Regions from separate parts of the Collinsella sp. AF15-51 genome, predicted to be linked through region 1. Evidence: predicted binding sites of a transcription regulator. Region 1 holds the regulator's gene; the other holds the start of a gene.
The links. Region 1 encodes NrdR, which represses ribonucleotide reductase genes. Its sites were predicted from a motif close to AAACACNATATATNGTGTTT; they were not measured.
Positions count from the first base shown of each region.

Region 2: the regulator NrdR is predicted to act here: its motif matches at 1,196-1,215, upstream of nrdD (anaerobic ribonucleoside-triphosphate reductase).

Region 1 covers NZ_QRYG01000004.1:10,347-13,467, reverse strand. The annotation lists gene lexA (transcriptional repressor LexA) at 1-575, opposite strand, end outside; gene DWW51_RS03195 (LysM peptidoglycan-binding domain-containing protein) at 739-1,188, shown strand; gene nrdR (transcriptional regulator NrdR) at 1,240-1,683, shown strand; gene dut (dUTP diphosphatase) at 1,688-2,131, shown strand; gene DWW51_RS03180 (glycosyltransferase) at 2,525-3,121, opposite strand, start outside.
Region 2 covers NZ_QRYG01000008.1:47,615-50,735, forward strand. The annotation lists gene DWW51_RS05375 (glycoside hydrolase family 13 protein) at 1-494, shown strand, start outside; tRNA gene DWW51_RS05380 (tRNA-Gly) at 637-712, shown strand; tRNA gene DWW51_RS05385 (tRNA-Val) at 716-790, shown strand; gene nrdD (anaerobic ribonucleoside-triphosphate reductase) at 1,471-3,121, shown strand, end outside.

The DNA of each region.
Region 1 (3,121 bases):
ATGGTGTCGTTCTCGGGCTGCAAGCGCACACGCCCCTGCTCCTTGTAGAACGTCTTGACGGTCGCCGAACCATCAATCATGGCCACGACAATTTCGCCGTTCATGGCACTCTTTTGTTCACGGACGATGATGTAATCGCCATTGAAGATGCCGACATTGATCATTGAGCTCCCATGCACCTCAAGGATAAAGGAACCCTGATCAGTGGCGATTTCGGTCGGGATAGTAAACGTGTCTTCGATATTCTGCTCGGCCAGAATGGGAATCCCAGCCGCGACGCGACCAACGAGCGGTAGCGAGACCGTTCCGCGAGGTGCGGTGGGCTCGTCAGATTTAGAAATTGAGACAGAGGAACCATCCTCGTTAAAGAGTTCCAGGGCGCGCGGTTTGGTGGCATCGCGCTTGAGTAGCCCGCGCGCCTCCAGGGCAGAGAGATGGGCGTGCACGGTGCTGGGGGAGGAAAGGCCCACGGCAGAAGCCATCTCGCGCACGCTGGGCGGATAACCCTTCTCCTGCTGATATTCCTTGATGAAGTCGTAAATTTGCTGCTGACGCTTGGTAATTTTGCGAGCCATCAGGGCATCCTCTCTACCCATGTCAAACAAATGTTCGAATTTTGCTTGACAGGAACAACTGTTCGAAGATAATAATAACCGAACATTCGTTCTCGCGCTAGACATTTTTGTCCGCGCGGCTTGATAAAACTGTTCTCAGCAAAACACGCGAGAGGAGAACATGATGAACGTAACGAATATGGTCCAGGGAAACCTCGCCCTTAAGCTCGAGACGCCTGCAGAACCCACTTTTACGGTTGTTCAGGGTGGCCGCTCCGGCTTTCAGCCTTTGACCGTAAAGCCTGCGCGCAATCAGCAGGCTGTAGTCGCGCCGGCCCGCGTTGCCCTGAAGGTTCCGACGATTGTCGCCGTCGCCGTTGCGCTTACGCTCTTCTTTGTCCTCGCTATGTCGGTCTTTAGCACTCGTCACGCCGCGTATGCCGAGTCCGTTTCCAACATTACCTACGAGACCATTCGCGTTCAGCCTGGCGATTCTCTTTGGTCGATTTCCGAAGAATATCCAATCGAAGGCCTTTCCACGCAAGAGACTTCCGACATGATCCGTAGCGTCAATCATCTGGAGCATGGTTCGCTCGCCGCCGGTGCGCATCTTAAGGTTCCTGCTCGTTCGTAATCATTATCGCGCTGCGCATGGTACCCTTGTTATCGTTTAAGAGGAGGTACCATGCGCTGTCCCAAATGCGGCAAGGCACATACCCGCGTCGTTGATTCCCGTATGCAGGAGTCAAATAACACCATTAAGCGCCGTCGCGAATGTTGCTCGTGTAACTACCGCTTTACAACGTTTGAGCGATGCGAGGACCCTATCGAGGTCATTAAGTCAGATGGAACTAAGCAGCGGTTCGATCGCAATAAGCTTCTTGTCGGCTTGATGCGCGCCACCATCAAGCGCGATATCGACACTAAGAAGCTCAATGAGATTATCGATGACATCGAGGTCGAGCTGCGCTCTCGCACACTGACGGCCGTCACGTCCCATGAGTTGGGTGACATGGTGCTCAAGCGCTTGGCCAAGATCGACAAGGTGGCGTACATCCGCTTTGCCTCGGTCTACCGCGATTTCAAAGACGTCGATGAGTTTCTGCAAGAGCTCGACAAGCTAAGGTGATTCCATGTCCAACATTACCGTCAACATAAAGCGTCTCGATCCCACCGTCGAGCTTCCCAAATACGCCCATCCCACCGATGCCGGCTTGGATTTGCGCTCCAATGAGGACTGCGTCCTGAAGCCCTTCGAACGCCGTCTGGTCTCTACGGGGCTGGCCATCGCCCTGCCCGATGGCTACGCCGGCTTCGTTCAGCCCCGCAGCGGCTTGGCCATCAAGCAGGGCCTGTCTATAGTCAACACGCCGGGCCTCATCGACGCCCACTACCGAGGAGAACTCAAGGTTATCCTCATCAACCTGGATCCCTCCATTAACATTCAAATCAATAAAGGCGACCGCATAGCCCAACTCGTCATCCAAGAAGTCCCCACGGTCAACCTCATAGAAGTAGAAGAACTAGACAAAACCGACCGAGGCAACGGAGGCTTCGGCTCCAGCGGCATCGCCTAGGGCGCTCGTATCCCTCCCGCCCGGGGCTTACCTATATCATTCCATGCTCAAACATTCTCGCGTCGCTTCGCTCGCTGCGAAACTGCGCGTGGAACGATATGTGAGAGAGGCGGGCGGGCGGCTACTCGCTTGAAAAAATATTTACATTCTAGTAAGCCAATGCGACAAAGGAATAATCCCTTTGTCGCATTGGCTTACTGTATTTAGATTTTCCGGTTTCGCCTTTGAAGGTTCTAGTGGTGGGGAATCTGGTATAGCTGCTAGTACGTAAACGCAGCTTACCTGCGGGAGGCCCCTATATATCGTCCCACGCGCAGTTTCGCAGCGAAGCGAGAATGTTTGAGCATGGGATGATATATAGGGGCCTCCCGCAGGTAAGCGGACATAAAGACGCTAGCGGATATGCGCGGGTTTTCCGCCCCAGTAGAAGCGGCAAAAGGCTCTTTTGCGCTTTTGGGGTTTGCCTACGAGCTCCATGGTTGCGATGGCTATGTCTTCGGCTGCGTGTGGGCGGCGTAGTACTTCGCCGTTGATGAGCAGTGCCTTGAGCGACTCAGGATGATCGTGGAGATGACGCAACGTCACGATGAGCTCTCGTGCGGTGGTGACATGCATGCTGGCGCCCATGCCGGTGAGCATGGTGGTGTTGGCCTTTTCCTGGCCATAGGACTTGCCCAGCAGGATCATCGGCAGGTGTGCGCACAGGCATTCGGTGACGGTGAGTCCGCCCGATTTGAGAATTGCCAGGTCGCAGCCGTGCATAAGCGCTGCCATATCATCGACATAGTCCAGAACCGTGACGTTTTCGAGCTTCATGGCGTCGAAGAGCGTTTTGAGGCGGGTGGCATATTCGGTGTCTTTGCCCGGCAAAAAGACAAAGTGCATGTCTTCGAAGCTGCGTAGGAAGGGGAGGGTGCGGTCCATCTCCGCGCGAAAGCGAACGTACGGTTGAGGCAAGCTGGCACCGGCCATTACCAGCACGACGGTCTT
Region 2 (3,121 bases), on a different contig from region 1:
CTGCGACCAATACGCACGGACCGAAGCGCGAGAAGGGGCGCGACGGCTGCCGTGTGCCCCTGCCGTGGGTGGCAGCGGACGATCCCACGCAGGGCGGATCGTTTGGGTTTTCACCGGCGGACGCCGATGCGGCGCCCCATCTGCCGCAGCCTGCATGGTTTTCCGATTACGCTGCCGATAGGGAAGAAGCGGACCCGACATCGATGCTTGCGCTCTATCGTGACGCCCTCTGGCTGCGGCGCAAGCTGCGCGGGTGCGCCAACGATCTTGCGTGGCTCGATCTTGACGGGCGCACCGGCCTTGCGGATGGTGCCGAGGGCGCTGAGGGCGGCGTCATCGCCTATCGCCGCGACAACGGCTGGGCGTGTGTGACGAACTTCGGTGCAGCACCCGTGGAGCTGCCGGCGGGCAAGGTCCTGCTCACCTCATCACCGCTTGCAGACGGCAGACTTGCGCAGGACAGCTCTGCCTGGATCATGCTCGCTGAGTTGTAGGGGGCCTCTTGCGGCGAGTTTGCGTTTGCCCGCGCTTTCCATGGTGGCTGATGTCTTCGCGAGGTTCGAGAGGGCGTCGCAAAACTTTTCAAAAAAAGTTCTTGCATAGGATGCGGGTATCACGTAAGATTAATCCTCGTAAGCGGACATGGCTCAGTTGGTAGAGCACAACCTTGCCAAGGTTGGGGTCGCGGGTTCGAGCCCCGTTGTCCGCTCCATTTGGGCGGTTAGCTCAGGGGGAGAGCGCTTCCCTGACACGGAAGAGGTCAGAAGTTCAAATCTTCTAACGCCCACCAAATGTTCGCAGCCCAGAGGCTTAGCCTCTGGGCTGTTTTATTTTGCTCGCCAAATGGGTCGCCAAATACGTCACCAAATTTCGAGTTTTTTGATCTTCTGGGATGTTTCTCAGTAGCCATCCGAGAAAACTCTCATCTTCTCTGTTTGCATACACATATCTTTCAAGGATTCGTGCCGCGGTTACATGGGGCTCGGCAAGGCACGACCGCAACATATTGGTCAAGCATAATCTTTTGGATTCTTTTGGCGTGAGCGGCTTGGTTTTGGTAGGATTTGTCAGCGGCGCGGTTGAGGGGGTTTCAAAACTGCCGTGCAGGTAGTCGAGCTGATAACGTTTTAGCACTCTGCCAAGAGCCCTTCATTTTTAATGCGTCTGCAAAATGACTAATTGCTTTGACCTGCTGAAACACTATATGTTGTGTTTGACCTAAAAAAAGAATACAGGATATAGATGCTTCTTTGTCGTATGATAGATGGCGGACAGAGAACGAAGACCTTAACTGCCTCTTTTGAACGTGTCCCTGAACCGCTTGATCGGCTCCTGGGAATGTCCGCATGGAGGCTTATGGTTTATCGAGAACACAGATTGCGCGACGGCGCCGCAAGGCAGGGGCAGGCCCTGCCGGGCATCGTTTGGCTCTGAAGCGCAATGAGGCTACGACGCGAAAGAGGCAAGAGGATGAAGATCATCAAGCGCAGCGGCACCGAGGTTGTCTTTGACATCGATAAGATCGTCAATGCCATCCGCGCCGCAAACTTGGAGGTCGAGGAGAGCTCTCGTCTTACCGACCGCCAGGTGGTTTATGCGGCGCAAAACGTCGCCGAGGCATGCGAGAACGCGGGCCACACCGTGTCGGTCGAGGAGATTCAGGATCTGGTCGAGGACGAGATCATGCGTCTCGACTGCTATGAGGTCGCTCGCCATTACATCATCTATCGCTATGTTCAGAGCCTGAAGCGCCAGAAGAACACGACCGACGACAAGATTCTGTCGCTCATCGAGTGCAACAACGAAGAGGTCAAGCAGGAGAACTCCAACAAGAACCCGACCGTCAATTCCGTTCAGCGTGACTACATGGCCGGCGAGATTTCCAAGGACCTGACTCAGCGTGTGCTGCTGCCCCAGGAGATCGTGGATGCTCACAATGAGGGTCTGATCCACTTCCATGATTCGGACTACTTTGCCCAGCACATGCATAACTGCGACCTGGTGAACCTGGAGGATATGCTCCAGAACGGTACTGTTATCTCGGGTACGCTGATTGAGAAGCCGCACAGCTTCTCGACGGCTTGCAACATCGCGACGCAGATCATCGCCCAGGTTGCTTCCTCCCAGTACGGTGGCCAGTCGATTTCGCTGACCCATCTTGCCCCGTTCGTCGAGGTGAGCCGTCAAAAGATTCGCGGCGAGGTCGCCCGCGAGCTCGAGGAGCTCGGCGTTTCCGCATCTCCCGAAAAGGTCCGCGAGGTTGTTGAGGACCGCCTGCGTGACGAGATCCGTCGCGGCGTCCAGACGATTCAGTATCAGGTCGTGACCCTTATGACCACCAACGGCCAGGCGCCGTTCGTGACGGTCTTTATGTATCTCAATGAGGCCCGTACGCCCCAGGAGAAGCACGACCTTGCCATGATCGTGGAGGAGACGCTTCGTCAACGCTATGAGGGCGTTAAGAACGAAGCCGGTGTGTGGATTACCCCGGCATTCCCCAAGCTTATCTATGTACTCGAGGACGATAACGTTCACGAGAATTCCCCGTACTTCTACCTGACCCAGCTGGCTGCCAAGTGTACCGCCAAGCGCATGGTGCCCGATTACATCTCCGAGAAGAAGATGCGCGAGCTCAAGCTGTCGAAGGGCGAGACCGCCGGCAACGGCGATTGCTACACCTGCATGGGTTGTCGCAGTTTCCTGACGCCCGACCGCTCGGGCAACGGCTTTAACAATGTCGCCAACGCGCTGAACTATGACCCGACCAAACCTAAGTACTATGGCCGCTTTAACCAGGGTGTTGTGACCATCAACCTGCCTGATGTCGCGCTGAGCTCGCATCAGGACATGGACAAGTTCTGGAAGATCTTCGACGAGCGCCTTGAGCTGTGCCACCGTGCTCTGCTGTGCCGTCATGAGCGCCTGATGGGCACGCTTTCTGACGCTGCACCGATTTTGTGGCAGTACGGCGCCCTCGCTCGTCTGAAGAAGGGCGAGACGATCGACAAGCTGCTCGTGGGCGGATACTCTACCATCAGCCTGGGCTATGCTGGCCTGTATGAGTGCGTCAAGTACATGACGGGCCACAGCCACACCGAGAAGGAAGGCACGCCGTTTGCCA